2 regions of the Thiomonas sp. OC7 genome follow, and region 1 is predicted to be linked to the other one. Evidence: predicted binding sites of a transcription regulator. Region 1 holds the regulator's gene; the other holds the start of a gene.
The links. Region 1 encodes HrcA, which represses chaperone genes, less so after heat shock. Its sites were predicted from a motif close to TTAGCACTCNNNNNNNNNGAGTGCTAA; they were not measured.
Positions count from the first base shown of each region.

Region 2: groES (co-chaperone GroES) is a predicted target of HrcA. The motif match lies at 7,456-7,482, and genes of this name have one in related genera.

Region 1 covers NZ_LR131953.1:1,519,605-1,529,355, forward strand. Annotated here, with positions in the region: gene BIO17B3_RS07320 (sulfurtransferase) at 33-1,076, shown strand; gene BIO17B3_RS07325 (YeeE/YedE family protein) at 1,061-2,215, shown strand; gene BIO17B3_RS07330 (hypothetical protein) at 2,307-2,495, shown strand; gene rapZ (RNase adapter RapZ) at 2,456-3,415, opposite strand; gene recN (DNA repair protein RecN) at 3,412-5,088, opposite strand; gene BIO17B3_RS07345 (NAD kinase) at 5,114-6,007, opposite strand; gene hrcA (heat-inducible transcriptional repressor HrcA) at 6,124-7,143, shown strand; gene BIO17B3_RS07355 (universal stress protein) at 7,171-7,596, opposite strand; gene BIO17B3_RS07360 (porin) at 7,730-8,857, opposite strand; gene BIO17B3_RS07365 (porin) at 9,146-9,751, opposite strand, start outside.
Region 2 covers NZ_LR131953.1:2,871,550-2,881,300, reverse strand. Annotated here, with positions in the region: gene BIO17B3_RS13820 (patatin-like phospholipase family protein) at 1-837, opposite strand, end outside; gene BIO17B3_RS19255 (zinc ribbon domain-containing protein) at 866-2,671, opposite strand; gene BIO17B3_RS13810 (zinc ribbon domain-containing protein) at 2,735-3,895, opposite strand; gene BIO17B3_RS13805 (zinc ribbon domain-containing protein) at 3,951-5,192, opposite strand; gene groL (chaperonin GroEL) at 5,329-6,969, opposite strand; gene groES (co-chaperone GroES) at 7,028-7,318, opposite strand; gene BIO17B3_RS13790 (type IV pilin protein) at 7,726-8,181, shown strand; gene BIO17B3_RS13785 (GspH/FimT family pseudopilin) at 8,183-8,665, shown strand; gene BIO17B3_RS13780 (prepilin-type N-terminal cleavage/methylation domain-containing protein) at 8,662-9,162, shown strand; gene BIO17B3_RS13775 (PilW family protein) at 9,164-9,751, shown strand, end outside.

The sequences.
Region 1 (9,751 bases):
GTTTTCGCCGCCAGACTTCCAGAATGCAGTGCATGAACACGCCGTCCCCCGCCCCTTCTTCTCTTCAGCCCCCTCGCCGTTCCGCCTGGTCACGTCTGTGCCGCATCTGCGCCCTGGGCTGGCTGCTCGCCGCCTGGGCCTTGCAACAAGGCGTCAGCGCAGCGCCATCCGAGCCATCCGCGCCGGGCGCGGCGCAGACTTTCGGTCCGCTGATCTCGGCGCAAGCCCTGGCCACTCAACCTACGCAGGTGCGCATCATCGACCTTCGCGATGATGCGGCAGCGGCCAACGTGGCGCACATTCCCGGAGCACTTCCCGCGCCCTATGCCGACTGGCGTGGCCCCTCCAACAATCCGGGCCAGCTCTTGCCGCTGCCTCGGTTCACCGCTCTCGTGCGGCGACTGGGCCTGAACGCGGAAACCCCCGTGGTGCTCGTCGCCACCGGGGATGATCCCAGCGATTTCGGCGCACCCGCCCGCGTGTACTGGACGCTCAAATGGCTGGGACTGAAGCATCTCGCCATTCTCAACGGCGGCATGACCGCCTGGCAGGCCGCCGCGCTGCCGCTCACCCGCCAGCCCACGCCCGCACCGACGCCCAGCGCGTTCACCCCGCAACTCGACGACGCCCTGCTCGCCACCCGGTCCGAGGTGGCGCGCGATCTCGGTCACCCCCGCACGCTGCTGCTGGATGCCCGCCCCAAGGCTTTCTACCTGGGCCGCGAAAAAGCCCCCGCCGCAAGTCGCCCCGGCACCCTGCCCGGCGCGCTGGACTTCGACAATCTGCGCTGGTTTGAGCCGGGCAGCGGCGCCCTGCCCGCTGTGTCCACGCTGCAGCGAATCGCTGCTCAGTTGCCACAGCAGCCCGGCGCCGTGCAGACCGTCTCGTTCTGCAATACCGGCCACTGGGCCGCAACCAACTCGTTCGTGCTGTCCGAAGTTCTGCACCGCCCGCATGTGGCGCTCTACCCCGGCTCGATGGTGGACTGGTCGCGCGCCGACGCCCCCATGGCGCATGTCCCCACCCGCTGGCAGCAACTCCGGCAGCAACTGGAACAGACATGGCAAGCGCTCTGAGCTCAACGCATCACACCGCAGCAGCGCAGACGACACACCCAGCACAACGCCGCCTTAGCCGCAGCCTGTTGATGCTCAGCGGTCTGGCCGGGTTTGCCGCCATCATCTGGCTGGTCGGCTGGCGGCAGGGTCTGCTCTGGCTGATCGGTCTGGGCTATGGCGTGCTGCTTTCGGCGGCCGCCTTCGGCTTCACCACCGGCTGGAGGGTATGGATGACTCGGCGCGACCCCATAGGGCTTTGGACGCAATTCGTCGGCATCGCGGTGGCCATGCTCATCAGCGTGCCTCTGCTGGCCGCGCAGCCCGCGCTGCAGGGCGCCGACGGGCCGCTTTCCATTAGCCTGCTGATAGGCGCCTTCGTGTTCGGCGCCGCCATGCAGGTCGCCGATGGCTGCGGCTCGGGCACTTTGTACAAGGCCGGGCTCGGTCATCCGGTGAGTCTTGCCGTGCTGCCAGCGTTCGTGTTCGGCAGCTTTCTCGGCGCGGCGCAACTTCCAGCCTGGCTATCGCTGGGCGCTCTGCCGCCGGTCAATCTGGTGCACCGCCTCGGGGCCGCCGAAACGCTGATCGTCCAGCTTGCGGCCCTCGCCCTGCTGGCCGCGTTGTTGTGGAGGTTTCGCGCCACGCAACCTTCACGCTGGCGCGGGCCTGCGGTGTGGTGGGCCGCCATCGGCCTGGGGCTGCTGGCGGCCGCCAATCTGGTGGTTGCCGGGCAGCCTTGGGGCATTGTTTACGGCCTGGGTCTTTGGGGCGCCAAGATCGTGCAGGCGCTGGGCTTCGATCTGAGCGGCAACGCCTTCTGGGGCCTGCCGGCCCAGCAGGCGCAGTTGCACGCCACGGTATTGGCCGACAACACCAGCGTCACCGATCTGGGTTTGTTGCTGGGCGCGCTCATCGCTGCCAGCTGGCGCGGAAAAGCCAGCCCAGCGGTGAGCCTGCCCGCTCGGCAATGGCTGGCGTCAGTTGTTGCTGGCTTGCTGCTGGGCTATAGCTCGCGGCTGGCTTTCGGCTGCAATGTCGGCGCGTATTTCTCGGGCATCGCCACCGGCAGCCTGCACGGCTGGGTATGGTTCGCCTGCGCATTCGTGGGCAGCCTGGTGGGCGTGCGCGTGCGCCATCGTCTGGGCATGGCGGATTGAGCCCACCCCGAAAACTATCGCTGCACTCGGTTCTCCCCTCAAGGGGCGGACATTCTTGGGGCGGCGCGGCGAATGTCTTGAGGAACTCTCGATGAAACGCAAATTACCCTGGCTGATCGCCCTGTTCTGGGCCGCTGTGGTCTTGCTGCTGGTGCTGGACTGGCGCGTGAGCACGCCGCACGACCGGTTTGCCGAACCGCCTCCTCTCGCACTGGGCAACGGCCCGGCGGCGGACGCGGGTCACTGCTCGCTCGTCCCCGTCGCGCCCAACTCGCGGTGACGCAGCAGTACGGTGTACTGGCTGGCGAAAGCGCGGCTGAGTTGTTCGCTAAGAAACACCGAACGATGCTGCCCGCCGGTACAGCCGATGGCCACGCCGACATAGCTGCGGTGATCGGCGGCCAGCTTGGGTAGCCAGCGCTGCAAAAACCCGCTGATGTCGGCCTGCATCTGCAGCACCTCGGGCTGGCGCAGCAGAAATTCGGCCACGGGGGCGTCGCGCCCGGTCAGGGGCCGCAGTACCGGGTCGTAGTGCGGGTTGGGCAGCATGCGCACGTCGAACACATAGTCGGCGTCGAGCGGCACGCCGCGCTTGAACGCGAACGACTCGAACAGAACCACCATCTGGCTGTCCTGCACCCGCACGGTTTGCTTGATCCAGTCGCGCAACTGGGCGGACTTCATCTGGCTAGTGTCGATGTGTAGGCCGATCTCGGCCACCGGGCGCAGCAGTTCGCGCTCCATCTCGATGGACTCGATCAGCGCGTTGGCGTAGCCCTCGCCGCGGGCGGCAGCAGGGTTGCCGATCTGCTGCGCGGTCACGCGGCTGGTGAGCGGGTGGCGGCGGCGGGTTTCCGAAAACCGCTGCACCAGCGTGTCGGTGGCGCAGTCGAGGTAGATCGCGTGCACCTCGCAGCTGGCCCGCAAGTTTTCGAGCAGCCCCGGCACGTCGGCCAGCGACTCGGCGCTGCGCGCGTCCACCGCGACGGCCACGCGCTTTTGCCCCGAGGCGCGGGTCTGTTCGACCAGCGGGGTGATGAGTTGCGGCGGCAGGTTGTCCACACAGTAATAGCCAGAGTCTTCCAGCGCGGTCAGCGCCACCGACTTGCCCGAGCCGGACAGCCCGGAAATCAGCACCAGCTGGTGGGTCGCTCGCGCATCGGCAGGCGTTGGGACAGCAGCGGTTTCAGACGGGCTCATCGGGTTTCCAGGGACGGGGTTTCGCAAGCCGAGAGCAGCTCGCTGGCATGTTCCAGCGCGGCGCTCGATTGCGCGTTGCCGCCCAGCATACGGGCGATTTCGCTGCGCCGTTGTGACAGATCGAGCGCGTCGAGCAGGCTGGCGGTCTGCCCGTCCGTGCTGTGCTTGCGCACCGCGAAATGCTGCTGCGCGCAAGCGGCCACCTGCGCCAGATGGGTGACGGCCAGCACCTGCCGGTCAAGCCCCAGGCGGCGCAGCAGCCGTCCCACAGTTTGCGCCACGGCGCCGCCGATGCCTGCGTCCACCTCGTCGAAGATCAGGGTTTCGGTGTCTTGCAGGGCGCTGGTGGTCACGGCGACGGCCAGGGCGATGCGCGACAGCTCGCCGCCGCTGGCCACCTTGCCCAGCGCCCGCAGCTCCGCGCCGGGATGCGCCGCCACCTGCAGTTCCACCGCCTCCGCTCCGCGCGCGCCCACGGCGTCGAGCGGGGTGAGCGCCACATCGAAGCGCCCGCCGGGCATGCCCAGTTCCTGCATGGCCGCCTGCACCGCCTTGGCCAGTTGCTGCGCGGCCTTGCGGCGTTTCGTGCTCAGCTTGGCCGCCGCCTTCTGCAGCGCGGCCTGCGCGGCCTGTTCGGCGCTTTCCAGCGCGGGCAGGTCGATACTGCGGTCGAGCTGCTGGAGTTTGTCGCGCAGGGCGTGATGGGTTTGCGGCAGGTCGGCCGCCGCCACGCGATGCTTGCGTGCGAGATTCATCCAGCCCGAAAGCCGGGCGTCGAGTTCGGCCAGACGCTGCGGGTCGGCCTCGGTGCGCTCGGCCAGACGGCGCAGTTCGTGACTGAGGTCGCTCAGGCTGGTTTGCGCCGCGTCGATCTGCTGCACCAGCGGCTGCAGCCCGGCATCGACCTGCGCCGCTCGCTCCAGCGCCTGCTGCGCCTGCGCCAGCAAAGACAGCGCACTCACGTCCTCGCCGTCAAGCGCCCCCTGCGCCAGAGCGAAGTCTTCGAGCAGACTGCTGACATGCGCCAGTCGCTTGTGTTCGCTCTCCAGCGTGGCCCACTCGCCCACGGCGGGACGCAGACGATCGAGTTCCTCGCACTGCCACTGCAGGCGCTCGCGTTCTTCCGCCAACGCGCCGACGTCGCCTCTAGCCTGTTGCAAGGCCGCGTCGGCATCGCGCCACTGGGCCCAGGCGAGCGCGACGGCCCGGGCTTCGTCTTGCGCCCCGGCGTAGCCGTCGAGCAGGTGGGTGACGACTTCGCGCCGCACCAGCCCCTGATAGGCGTGCTGCCCATGAATGTCCACCAGCCATTCCCCCGCGGCCTTGAGTTGCGCGGCGGTGGCCGGACTGCCGTTGAGAAAGCCGCGCGACTTGCCCTGCGCGTCGATCACGCGGCGCAGCAGCAGCGTGTCGGCCTCGGCGGCGAATCCCTGCTCGTCCAGCCAGGCGACCAGCGGCGGGCTCAGGCTGAACTCGGCGCTGATCTCTGCGCGCTGCGCCCCCGCGCGCACCACACTGCTGTCGGCACGCTCGCCCAGCGCCAGCTTGAGCGCGTCGATCAGGATGGATTTGCCCGCGCCGGTTTCTCCGGTGAGCACGGTGAAGCCCCCCGCCAGATCGATGTCGAGCTCGGGAACGATGACAAAGTCGCGCAAATGCAGATGCAGCAGCATGTCTCAGGCGAAAAGACGCAAATGTTCAGGATTCATCGGGCACTTCATGCCAATGAAGTTTCCGGCGCAGGGTGGAGAAATAGCTCCAACCCGGCGGGTGAAGAAACACGCAGCGATGCGGCGCCTGCCCGATGCGGATGCGATCGCCGCCGATCAGCTCGGCATAGCTCTGCATGTCGAAGTTCACGCTCACGTCGCGCGGCGTGACGACCTCGATCACGATATCGGCACCGCCCGGCAGCACGATGGGGCGATTCGACAGGGTATGCGGCGCAATCGGCACCAGCACCACACCGTCCACGCTGGGGTACAGAATGGGCCCGTAGGCCGACAGCGCATAGGCCGTGGAGCCCGTCGGCGTGGCGACGATCAGGCCGTCTGCCCGCTGCACATACATGAAGCGCCCGTCCACCTCCACCTTCAGCTCCACCAGCCCCGACGCGCCGTTGCGATTGACCACCACATCATTCACCGCAATGGCGCTGAAAATGGTCTGCCCCGCACGCTCCACCGCGCCGCTGAGCATGGCGCGCTCCTCGCGCTCGAAGTCGCCGGCCATCAGTCCGTCGATCGCGGGCTCCCAGTCGCTGTCGGCGATATCGGTCATGAAGCCCAGCCGCCCTGCGTTGATGCCCACCAGCGGCACTTTCAGCGGAGCGAGCCTGCGAGCCGCACCCAGCATGGTGCCGTCGCCGCCCAGCACCACCGCCACCCAGCCGCCCTGCGCGGTGCGCTCGGCCAGTTCGCTGCTGCGCAGCACCGGGTAAGGCAGCTCGGTGTGCTGCGCGGTGAGCTCGCCCACCCACACATCCACCCCGGCCCGGCTCAGCCGCGCGGCGATCTCGCCAAGTTTGCGCTGCGCCTGCGGCGCCTGATATTTGCCGATCAGCAAGACCTGCTGGAACACGGTACGGGGCATGGAGTTCTTAGGTGAGGCACGGCGGAGAACACCGCCCTGACGGCAAATTACAGCACAGGCGCAAGTCCAGCGTAGCGCGTTGCGCCCGCGTGTCGTCTGCGCCCTAAAATTTGCGCATGGACGAACGCGCCCGACTGCTGCTCAAAACCCTGATCGAACACTACATCGCCGACGGTCAGCCGGTGGGTTCGCGCACGCTGTCGCGCGCTTCGGGGCTGGAGTTGTCCGCGGCCACCATCCGCAACGTCATGGCCGATCTCGAAGATATGGGCCTGATCGCCAGCCCGCACACCTCGGCCGGGCGCATTCCCACCCCGCGCGGCTACCGGGTGTTCGTCGACGCCATGCTCACCGCCCAGCCGCAGATGCCAACCGATCTGCTGCCGCAGACGCTGCAACAGCACATCGACACCGCCCCGCCGCAACAAGTGATGATGCGGGCGGCGCAGCTCATGTCCAGCCTGTCGCAATTCGTCGGCGTGGTGCTGGCGCCGCAGCGCAGCGCCGCGTTTCGCCACATCGAATTTCTGCAGTTGAGCGAACATCGCATTCTGCTCATCATCGTCAGCCCCGAGGGCGATGTGCAAAACCGCATGCTGCACTGGCCACACGCCCTCAGCCAGAACGAGCTCAACACCACAACCAACTACCTCAACGCCCATTTTTCCGGCCTGAGTTTCGAGCAGGTCGCGCAGAAACTCGGCAGCGAAGTCGAACACCTGCGCAGTGAACTCGTCGCCCTCATGCAGGCCGGCGTGCAGGCCGGCAGCCAGGCGCTGCAGCAGCCACAAGATCAAGTGGTCATCTCCGGGCAACAGCAATTGCTCGGCATCGGCGACTTTGCGGGCAATCTGGGCAAGCTGCGCCAGCTCTTCGATCTGTTCGAACAAAAAGCCCAGTTGCTCAAACTGATGGACGCCTCCGCCCGCGCCGATGGCGTGCGCATTTACATCGGCGGCGAAAGCGAGGCTGTGCCGTTCGAAGAACTCTCCGTCATCACCGCACCCTATGCGGCCGACGGCAAAGTGGTCGGCACCCTCGGCGTCATCGGCCCCACCCGCATGGCCTACGACCGCATGATTCAGATCGTGGACATCACCTCCAAGCTGGTGGGCAATGCGCTGAGCCAGCGGTAGGGCCTGTTAACGCGCCGCCGCGGCGGCTCACCGCACCAGCAGCACCGGCACCGTGGTGGACGCCACCACCTTGCTCGCCACAGACCCCATAACGAAGCCCTTGAGCGCCGAGTGGCCGTGCGTGCCCATGATGAGCAGGTCGGGCTGCAGACGCGTCACCTCGGCGGCGATCTGCTCGGCCGGGTCGCCCACCACAAAACGAGACTCGAACACCAGCCCGGCCTGTTTCAGCACGCCTTCAGCGGGCGCCAGCGCCTGCGCGCTGACGTCGCAGTAATACTCGTCCAGCGTGGCCTTGCTGAGCTGCGCGCGCGCCAGCGGCGTGCCGATGGGCAGCGCCACCGTGAGCAGGGTGATGCGCGGCGGCTCCTTGTATTGCCGCACCTGCTGCACCAAAACCTGCGCAGCCCGCGCGGTGTAAGTCGATCCGTCTACCGGTAGAACAATGTGCATTGGGCAACCCTCCTGTGCGGGCATTATGCCTGCCGCAACACGACCGCTCCCCGGCCTTTTTGCGATTTATACAGTCGAAAAAAAGCCGCCCGAAGGCGGCTTTCAAGGCAGTTGCTAGAGCAGCTTGCGCTGATCAGAACTTGTGACGGATGCCCAGGGCGAAGCCGCTGGACGATTGACCAGCAACACCCAGGTTCGCAGTGGAGGAATCGCCTACAGCCAGTGCCGTATTGGTGTCGTTGCTGATGTGCGAGTATGAGGTGTACAGGTTGGTACGCTTGGATAGGGAGTAGGTGTAACCGATAGCGTATTGCTTGGCCGTATTGTTTCCAGTGTCAGGGTTGGAAATCGTGTCCTTGACTTGCCCATAAGAAGCCAGCACCGCACCTGCGCCCACCGGGACGGAAGCGCCTAGCATCCATACAGTCCGCTTGCCGCTGGAAGCATCAACCTTCAGATCCTGATATAGACCTGTAACCTTGGCGATACCGAAATCATAGCCGCCAGTTACTTGCCAATGCTTGTCTGCGTTGCCGCTAGACGAATTCGCAGTCAAGCCATTGATATTGGTGATGCGCAAATAATCGAGCGTCGCGAACATCGGGCCGTTTTTGTACGCGCCGTTGAGTTCCCAGGCCCGGGTGGTGCTGCCACCTTGTGCCAGATTAACCGTTGCCGAGGTAGGAGCGAAAGAGTACACCGCAGTGCCAGTAAAGCCCATGAGATCAGGCGACACGTAAGCGACTGTTTGGTTCGCGCGTTGCACACTGGCGAATCGCACATTAGAGATGTTGTCGATGTTGCCCGTCAAACCAGCGCCAAACGGGTCAGCTGCGATTTCATCGTTCCACAAAGGAGTGTTCATACGGCCTGCAACAACCGTACCGAAACCGCCGGTCAGGCCGACAATCGACGTGCGCTGCATGAAGCCGCCGCCGCTGCAGTAGCCATTCGAATTGCCGCCAGTGCCGTTGGTGTTTTGATTGGTGCCTGCTGCGCAGAAACCGGTTTCAGCTTGGAAAATCGCCTTCAGACCGCCGCCCAGGTCTTCCGACCCCTTCAAGCCGATCCGAGAGGAGGACTGGCCGCCGGAATCCAGGCCCGTTGAAGACACGGTGCCCGTGCCCGACGAAGGCCGCAACCCGGTGAAATGGGTGACGCCCAGGTCGATGATGCCATAGAGCTGAACATTGCTGCCTTCTGCAAAGGCGCTGCTGGTAAAAGCGCCAACCACAGCCAGCGCGATGAGTGATTTTTTCATGATGGTTGCATCTCCAGGTTGTAAAGGGCCGACCGTGATGGCCGGTAAAGAGACGGGCTGCAGAGTTTTGCTCTGCTGTGCCCAGCTCGTCGCAGACCTAAAGCATTCCGCTTCCGAGACCTCAACAATTTAACAGTGCATCAGCGGCGATGCATATGGCAAGAGCAATTACCTCAGGTTTTTGTTGCCCCACAACAACAAAAAACAGCCCGCGGGCGGGCTGTTGAGTGCAGTCTGGCCGTCACGCCAGATTAGGTGATGCCCGCCAGAGCTGGCGGGCTGTCAGTCTCAGAACGAATGCAGAATGCCCACAGCGAAGCCGTTGGAGCCTTGGCCAGTGACACCCGCGCTGAAGTTGGTCGCGTCGTTGACGGCCAGTGCGGTGCCGGTGCGATTTGCGCCAGCAGAATCGTTGCTCATATGCGCATAGGAGGTGTAGAGCATGGTGCGCTTGGAGAGGTTGTAGCTGTAACCAATGGCGTATTGTTTCGCCTTGGAGGTGCTGAGTGATGTGCCCGTAGGTGCCAGCGACGTGCCGTATTGGCTGTACGACACCATCACCGCACCGGCGCCAACCGGCACGGTGGCGCCAAGCAACCAGGACGAATCGTTACCCGAGTAGTAGTCGGCGGTGCCGCGCTCATAAATGCCCGAGAGCTTGACCACGTTCAGGTCGTAAGAGCCGAACAACTGCCAGACCTTGTAAGCGCCATCGGCCACTGTGCTGCTAGGCGCAACGGTGACGTTGGTGACTTTGCTGTAGTTAGCGCCCACGGTCGCCGACCCGAAGGCATAGTTGCCGTTCAAAGACCACAGCTTGGTGGTGTTGCCGCCCTGGACTAAAGGAGCCGTTGCTGAGCCGTCGTTGAACGAGTAATCCGCCTGCACAGTCAG
Region 2 (9,751 bases), 1.4 Mb from region 1:
GATCATCTGCGAGGTCAGCCCGACAATGTTGTCGAGCGATTCGCGCGACGCCAGCGGCGTGCCGATATTGATCGCCACCACATGCTGCGCCCCCATGTCGCGCGCCACATCCACCGGCAAGTTGTCCACCAGTCCGCCATCGCCCAGCAAGGCACCGCCAAACTCGGTGGGCGGAAACACCCCCGGCACCGACATGCTCGCGCGCAGCGCCGTGGCCAGCACGCCCTGCTGCAGGATGACCTTCTTGCCCGTCACCATATTGGTCGCCACGGCGCGGAAGGGGATCGGCAGATCGTTGAAATCGCGCACGGTCAGCGCGGGCAGGGTGAGATTGGTCAGCACCTGCTCAAGCTGGGTGGTGTTGACCGCCGCGTTGGGAAACTGCACCTGTCCGTGATCGCTCAACCCGAACTCGATGCCGCCGGGCATTTGCTCGTCGGCCCGTTTGCGGCGGAAGGCGAGCCCTTCGCGCGCCGGGCGACTGGAAAGCACGCTGGCCCAGTCCATGCCCGAAACCTGACTGCGCAGCACATCCACCGACACGCCCTCGGCATACAGCCCGCCGATGATGGCGCCCATGCTGGTGCCGGCGATGCAGTCGATCGGCACGCGCAGTTGCTGCAAAGCCTGTAGCGCGCCAATGTGCGCCAGCCCCCGCGCCCCGCCGCCCGAGAGCACGAGACAGGTCTTGCCGGGCACGACGGTGGGTGCAAGCGCGGGCGCGGAAGGTGTTTGAGCGGCGGCAGGCAGCAGCGACAAGCCGCCGACGACCAGCACCCCGATCAGGCACGCAGCCGCCGCGCCCCGAATCCGCCTGTAGCCTGGAAATTGCCGCATGCGAACTTTCTCGGCCCTTACCTGGCACTCAGGCCAAAGCGTTTCCGCAAGAGCCGCAAAACCGATCTTCCGGAGCCGTCTGCGCGCCACATTGCGAACAGAACCGCTCTTTCAGAGAAGGCGTCGTCGAGGCAGATTCGGCCGCCGGCGCGGCGGGCATCAGCCCCAGGGCCTGGGCGGTCGCCGCGGGCAGCACCGCGGCCGACTCCGCGCCGCCGCCGAGCAACTGATTGAACTTCCCGATATGCGCCGCGCGCTCCGCATCGAGGCTGGACTGCGGCGCGATCAAAGTGGGGCGCTCCTGGCCAAAGCCGCGCAATTCGACCGCCATGCCCCGCGCCACGTCGGGCAGCCCGCGCATGGCCAGCACCTGTCTCGGGCCGGTGCGCTCGAACAGCACGGTGTCGATCTCTGACGCCCAGACCCGCAAGGTCATGGCCTCGATGTTGATGACGTCTTTTTCCGTCTTGAGCCGATCGGCCAGCACATTGCCCATTTCCATGCGCGCCGATTCATAGCTGCCCTGAATATCGACCCAGATCACGGTGGAACGAAAGTCGTAGCGCCCCCACAGGGCATGCGCACTGCGCAGCGCATACACCGCCGCCACACTCAGCCCCAGGGTCAGCATGACCCAGAAAGACAGATCGCCGCCCTGCAACAAGGCGTGGGCTAGGCCATAAGCGCCCACCGCAACGATCACCATCAGCAGCGCAAACCAGGCCGAGAGCAACACCAGCCAGCGGAACTGCGGCAGCGCCATCGCATGACTCAGACCCGAGGGCGTGGCACGCTCGCGCGGCATCGGCTGGGTTTCTTCCACCAACTCCAGCCGGAACTGGCCCTGACGGCCCTTGACCTCGGGCGATTGCCGCAGATAGTGCCGGTTGGGAATGGCCTCTTTCCAACGCTCCATCAGCATGCGGTCGACCTGTTCCATCAGCTTCGCCGGGTGCGAGTTCATGGTGCACACCTCGGTGGTCTGCGCCGACCCGACGGACTGCGGCGGCGGCCCCATCTGCTCCTTCAAGGTCGCCAGCCCCAGCGCCGTCGCCACGAAAGCGGCAATGGCGCTGAAAAACAGCGCGCTGTTGATCTGCAATTCTGGCAATGCTGGCAACTGCGCGCTGAACAAGGCCAGCAGCACCGGGCCGATCACCGCCGCCACCACCAGCAACACCAGCAGACCGATGCTCAGCTTGGCGTTCTGCACCGTGTTCGACTGGGCGGTGAGATTGCCGCGGATCATGGGCTGGAAAATCACCAGATAGCCGAGCACCAGATAAAACAGGCCCAGCCAACTTGCGGTCAGCGCATTCGAAAACACCAGCAGCGCCAGCGCCATGCTGACGATATAGGCCGCCAGCGCCACCCCGTTCTGCGCCAGCCGGTGCGCTGCGGCGCGCACCGCATAGGGCGCGAAAATCAGGTTGGGCATGAAGCGATACAGCGGGTTGCTGCCCGGGTCTTCAAAAAACACCGCCCCGTTGCGCAGCAACTCGCGCACCTCCTGCCCGGCCGTGCTGGAGCCGTCCTGACCTTCCGGGATTTCGGGGGCCAGGCCGCGCGGCAAACCGCGCCCGACAAAATAGTTGAGTTGGCTGAACGCCCGCCACATCCAGGCGATGCCACCCGACAGCAACAGCACGGCGAGCACCAGCGCCGAAGCGCCACGCGCATCGATTCCCGCCTGCAAATGACCGCGCACCTGAAACAGCACCACCAACCCCGCCACTAGCAACGCCGCTGCGGCAAAATAGAGAAACAGATTTTCGATGCGGTAGGGATTGGGCAGGTTCAGCGCTTGACTTCGGTCGGAGAATTCGTAACTCATAATGATGGGTTGGATGGGTGTTGGCAGGCGATTTTCTGGCTTCCCTGGCTTCAGGGACCGTGTTTACTTGAGCCGATAACCGCAGCTACCGCAAAACACATCGTCCGGCTGCACGGCGGCGCCGCAGGCCGGGCAATGTGTGGTGTCGGCCGACTGGGCGGGGGAAGTCGGCTCCGGTGATGGAGCGGGAGGTTCGGCCGGAGGAGCCGACGGAGCCGGGGGCGGCGGCGCGACAGGTGCGGGGCGTGGCTTGTAGTCGTCGAGCTTCTGTTTGAACTGGGCCAGCTTCTGCCCAATCTGCTCAGACCCATCCGACTCCACGCCTTCACTCACCGCCCGGTACACGAAGATCATGCCCAGCACATAGATCAGGCTCACCACCGACCAGGCGAGAAACCACACCAGGCCGATCGACAGGCCCGCGCCGCCCATGCCCGCGCCGCCCAGCGCCACTCCTTCCATGCCGCGCATGCCACCGAAGCCACCGAAGCCCCCCATACCGCCCATACCGCCGAAGCCCCCCATGCCCATGCCGCCGAAACTGCCCGCGGCAAAAAATCCGCCGACGAACATGCTGCCCACGAACACCACGGCAAAGATGAACGCCACAGCCGGGAACACCAGCAGCCCCAGTACCAGAAAGTGCATGAACACTTCCAGCGGCCGCTGGGTGACGATGCCCACGGCGCGCGACAGGCTGGCGATGAAGCCCTCGCCATGCCAGACCGCCGCAATCATCAGCGGCCCGGCGAGCAGCAGCACGGCGTAAGCCAGCGCCACCACCACGACCAAAGGCCCGCCGAGGAGAAAGCCGAGAAACCCGCCAATGCCCGGAATGCGGCCGAACAGCGACAGCAGATAAGCCGCCAGCAGAATCACGGCAAACCCCAGGCCGAGCAGAATCAGCAGCCCGATGACATAGAGCGCCGCCTGCACCCCGCCCAGAAACGCCGGGGCGAAACCGCGGATCGGCTGGTCATACGCCTGATCGACCAGCATCAGCCCGCTGGCATTCATGCCCACAACGATGATGATCGTGCCGAGCAGACTCATCAGCATCGTCACCGCGTAACTGCCCGAGCTCATGCCCGCCGCCGCGCCCCCGCTGATCGCCAGCCCGCCGAGCACGAAGCTGCCCGCCAGCATGGCCAGCGCGCGCCAGTTGTGCAGCGCCTCGTAGCTGCGCAGCAGCACGCCGAGGTTGTTGGTGGTTTTCACGGTCATGATGTCCTCCCTGGACGGTGGTGAAGTTTGGTCGGGTCAAACCCGGTACACGCTCTTACGGATTGTTTTGTTCCGACGAATTGGGGCATTCGGGAATCTTGCCCCACAGCGGATCGGGCGACAGCGGCGCGCCGCAATACTTCCAGCGCGTTTCCTGAATGCAGAGTTGCTGGGTGAAAAAATTACCCTTGGTCTGACAGGCCGCAAGCGCGGCGCGCAGGGCTTCGACCCGTCCCGTCGGCTTGGGTGGTGCGGCGTGAGGCACGGGCTCTGCGACGGACGCGGGGGCCTGCGTCGGCTGAGGCGCTGGCGCCGCAGGGCGCGCAGGCGCAGCAACGGGCGCAAAGGTCTCCGGCTGGGCCTGACGCTGCGGCACCGCCGGAGCAGGCGTGGCCGTGCTGGGCTTGCGCACGACAGGCTCAGGCTTGGGTGCGACCGCAGGCGGCGGCGGCGACGCCGCCGGTGTGGTCGGCACGGCCTGCGACGCTGGGGCAGGCGCGGCCGCAGCGGTGCGGGATGCACTCGCCGCCGTTGACTGAACCGGGGCCGACGCCGCAAACGCCGCCTCGCTCGCACCTACGGAAGCGCCCGTCTTGTCTTGCTGCGGAGGTTGCATCGACCACCACAGCCCTCCCCCGCCTATGAGCAGCAGCGCAATCACGCCCGTGGCGATACCGCCGATGAGAAACGCGTTGCTGCCCTTCACCGGCTGCTGGGCGCCTTGGCCGCGCCCGGATCGAGGCGATTGATCGGGCGAGGCACTGCTGCGGGGCGGCGGCGCGGCGCGGGCCGCCTGTGCACGCTCGCGTATTTCCGCTTCCAACCGGGCCGTGGCGGCAAGGCGCTCGGCCTCGCGCTGCGCGCGCTCACGCTGCGCGGTCTGTTCGGCTTCTCGCGCAGCCGCAGCCGCGGCGGCTTCTGCTTCTTTCTCCGCCTGCTGCTGCTTCGCGCGCTGCAGTTGCGCCTGTGCCTGCGCTTGCCGATCAGCGGCCTCCTGAGCCTGTCGCTCGGCTTGCCGCCGGGACTGCTCGGCCTCGGCTTCGGCCCGTCTCGCCTCTTCAGCCCGGCGCGCCTCTTCGTCTCTCAAGGCCTGTGCATCGCGCTGCGCCTGAAGTTGCGCCGCCTGAAGTTGCTCCGCCTGCTCGGCTTGCTGGCTCGCCTCATTCTGGGGATGGGGGGCAGCGGCCTCTGGGGGCTGCATCGGCTTGACCTGAGTCGGCAACAACGCGCCGCACTGTCGGCAAAACTTGGCGTCTTCTTGATTCTGCGTGCCGCATTGGGTACAAAAACGTGGCATGTTGGCCCCCAGATCGAAATGGCAACGATCTTAGCGAGAGCGTTGACAGCTTCATGCGTTTTCCATGACAAAAAAGCCCGCCATCCTTGCGGATGGCGGGCTTGCGTTGCAGCAGGCTGCTGGACGAGACCTGGAATTACATGCCCATGTCGCCCATGCCGCCCATACCGCCGCCGGGCATGGCGGGTGCGCTATCGTCCTTCGGCGCCTCGGCCACCATGCACTCGGTGGTCAGCATCAGAGCCGCCACGGAGGCGGCGTTCTGCAGCGCGGTGCGGGTGACCTTGGTCGGGTCGAGAATGCCCATATCCAGCATATCGCCGTAGGTGTCATTGGCGGCGTTGAAGCCAAAATTGCCCTTGCCTTCAAGCACCTTGTTGATCACCACGCTGGGCTCGCCACCGGCGTTGGCAACGATTTCGCGCAGCGGCTGTTCAATGGCACGCAGCACGATCTTGATGCCAGCTTCCTGGTCGTGGTTGTCGCCCTTGATCTCGCCCGCGGCCTGACGGGCACGCAGCAGGGCCACGCCGCCGCCAGCCACAATGCCTTCTTCCACCGCAGCGCGGGTCGCGTGCAGGGCGTCTTCGACACGAGCCTTCTTCTCTTTCATTTCCATCTCGGTGGCGGCGCCGACCTTGATGACGGCCACACCACCGGCCAGCTTGGCAACGCGCTCTTGCAGCTTTTCGCGGTCGTAATCAGAGGTGGCTTCTTCGATCTGGATGCGGATCTGCTTGACGCGAGCTTCGATGTCCGCGGCCACACCAGCGCCGTCGATGACGATGGTGTTTTCCTTGCCGACTTCGATGCGCTTGGCCTGGCCCAGATCGGCCAGCGTCACCTTCTCCAGCGTCAGGCCGACTTCTTCGGCGATGACCTTGCCGCCGGTGAGGATGGCGATGTCTTCCAGCATGGCCTTGCGACGGTCACCGAAGCCCGGCGCCTTGACGGCCACGGTCTTGAGGATGCCGCGGATGCTGTTGACCACCAGGGTGGCCAGCGCTTCGCCGTCCACGTCTTCAGCGATGATCAGCAGCGGACGGCTGGACTTGGCCACTTGCTCCAGCGCGGGCAGCAGGTCGCGGATGTTGGAGATTTTCTTGTCATGCAGCAGCACGAACGGGTTGTCGAGCACGGCAACCTGTTTGTCCTGGTTGTTGATGAAGTAGGGCGACAGATAGCCACGGTCGAACTGCATGCCTTCGACGATGTCGAGTTCGTTTTCCAGGCTCTTGCCGTCTTCGACGGTGATCACGCCTTCCTTGCCCACCTTGTCCATCGCCTCAGCGATGATCTGGCCGACATTCGCGTCGCTGTTGGCCGAGATGGAGCCGACCTGCGCGATTTCCTTGGTGTTGGAGCAAGGCTTGGAGGCCTTCTTCAACTCTTCGACCAGCGAGGTGACCGCTTTGTCGATGCCGCGCTTGAGGTCCATCGGGTTCATTCCGGCGGCCACATACTTCATGCCTTCGCGCACGATGGCCTGGGCCAGCACGGTGGCGGTGGTGGTGCCGTCACCGGCGTTGTCGGAGGTCTTGGAAGCGACTTCCTTGACCATCTGCGCGCCCATGTTCTGCAACTTGTCCTTCAGCTCGATTTCCTTGGCCACGGACACACCGTCCTTGGTCACGGTGGGGGCGCCGAACGAGCGCTCGAGCACCACATTGCGGCCCTTGGGGCCCAGGGTCGTCTTGACAGCGTTGGCGAGAATGTTCACGCCTTCCACCATGCGGGCGCGGGCGTCCGCACCAAAAATCACGTCTTTTGCAGCCATTGAAATTCTCCGTAAATTTGCAGTTGAAGCAGGAATCAGATCACGCGAATGACGTGAATTACTTCTCGATGACGGCCATCAGGTCGTCTTCGCGCATCACCATCAGTTCGTCGCCGTCGACCTTGACGGTCTGACCGGCGTATTTGCCGAACAGCACGCGGTCGCCCACCTTCACTGCCATGGCCACCAGCTTGCCCTGGTCGTCATGCTTGCCCGGCCCTACGGCCAGCACTTCGCCTTGATCGGGCTTTTCCGCCGCGCTGCCCGGGATCACGATGCCCGAGGCGGTAGTGGTTTCTTGTTCGATACGCTTGACCACGACACGGTCATGCAGAGGGCGCAATTTCATGCAAATCTCCTGAAGTTTGTGGAAAACCGGGCGCCTGCTCGGAGCCCAATGACAAACCGCCTCCCGGACGATGCCCGGAACCGACGGCCAGAAACCCATTTTGAAGGCGCGTACATGACAGTGCGATGAAGCCGTTGTTAGCACTCACCTTCAACGAGTGCTAATTATAGGGACGGCCTTTCGGGTTTCAAGAGCCAGCGCACAAACCCCGCGAGCGGAGGTGATCGCCAAGAAGTCCGCCGAGAGGTCGCCCGCCGCCTCAGTGCCCAGCCAACCGCGTCACCAAATGTACATACGGTAAATATTGGAAAGAATCGACCGTTCGTCGCCAGATTCACACCGTTCGTCGGCTCGCTGCGGCAGTTTGTGCAAAGCAATTCCACAATGCGCGCAAGGAGAGTTCATCCATGCAGCGCAACCGCGGTTTCACCCTGATTGAACTGATGATCGTCGTGGCGGTCGTCGCCATTCTGTCGGCCATCGCCATTCCGGCCTACACCAGCTACGTCACTCGCAGCAAGCTGACCGAAGCGTTCTCGAACCTCTCCAGCATGAGCGTGGCCCTGCAGCAGTACTACCAGGACAACCGGACCTATGTTGGCGCTCCCATCTGCGCGACACCGCCCGCCGGAAAGGATTACCAGTTCAGTTGCCCCACCCTGACGGCGACGACTTTCACCCTCACCGCTACGCCGACGGGCGGCCTCGTCGCACCCAGCTACGCCATCGACCAGGACGGCAATAAATACACCACCAGCGTGCCCGCCTCAGGCTGGGTCATGCCACCCGGAACCAGTTCCCCGCCATTGCCCGCTGGAACCACATCGAATGGCTGGGCGCGCGATCAATCCGGAAACACCTGACATGTCCCTCATCAAGTCACGTCAGACGGGCTTCACCCTCATCGAAATGATGGTGACCATCGCCATCGCCGCCCTCCTCGGCCTGATGGTCGTGCCCAATCTGGTGAGCATGGTCGATTCCGGCAAAACCTCGGTGCTGGTCAACAAGTTTCCACAAGACGTGGCCTGGGCGCGCAATCAGGCGGTGACCACGCAGCAGCCGGTCACCATCACCCTTGGGGCAAACAACACCTGCACCTGGAGCACTAGTGTGGGCGGAACGGTGATTGCGGAGCACTCAATGTCACCAACCCAAATCGCCAACAGCTACCCGGGCATTACCTGCAACATCACCGGCGGCAACACGCAGACGCTCACTTTCGATAGCCAAGGCTTCATCAACACCGCGCCCACCATCACCGTGACTGCTGCGCAAGGCCAGACCTGGACGCTGCAGGTACTCGCCTCGGGCAGTGTGATTCTCAACGCCAACACCGCATCATGACGCGCCTATTCACCTCCCCTGCCCGCGCCGCAATGCATCAGGCCGGGATGTCGCTCATCAGCGTGCTGGTCGCCATCGTCGTTTTCAGTTTAGGCATGCTCAGCATCGCCTCGCTTTACAGCCTGGCCGTACCTGCCGTCACCAGCAACCAATACGCCACCGACACCGCTGCCTTCGGCAACCAATTCTGGGCATTGGTGCAAGCCAACCCAGCGGTAGTCGGTCAATTGGCGGCAGGCACTTCTACCTACACATCGAGCACGTCGGGCTCTGCCCCGCCAGCGTTACAGCCCTTTCTCGCCAATGTATTCAGCAATCCCGCAACCATGCTGCCCAATGCCAAGGTCACCATCACCCCCGGCCCCGATGCGCAAGGCAACGCCTGCAGTGCCGCTTCCTGCGGCCTCGGTTTGCAAATCCAGTGGAGCAACGTCGGGGGCGCCAATAGCGGCAACGCCTTGCGCACACAGAACTACAACTTCCAGCTGGGGTTTTGACATGCGACACCTCTGCCAGCGTTCTACGGCCACACATCAGCGCGGCCTGAGCCTTGTCGAATTGATGATCGCCCTGGTGATCGGGCTGATTTTTTCCATCGCCATCCTGGTGGTGCAATCATCGCTGACCAAGCAGAACGTCCAGATGTCGGACGTCTCGCAGCGTGACGATCAGGCCCGCGCCGCGCTCAACCTCGTCACCCGCGACCTCAGCAATGCTGGCTTCATGCTGGGCGGCGTACAGCCCGCATGCAGTGCCACACTGGCCTACGACAACGCAGGGGCCATGCCCGGTGTGTTCAACCAGTACCCCGTGTCGGCCGTATCGCAAACCACATCCCCGGCGCTGCCCACGGCCAGCGCGCAGCCCGCGCTGGCACCCACCTCCTACACCGCCACACCCACAGACATGCTCAGCATTTACGTGGCAAAAAGCGGCGTGGCTCCGCAGCCAGCCGGCGCGGCGATGACCTTAATCAATAGCACCCTGGTGAATGCCGCCCCAAATAAGGGATCAACTAACAGTGGACCTGTCGTCACGACACAACTACCGCTGAACAGCGTCACCGGAATCAATGGCGGCATGGTG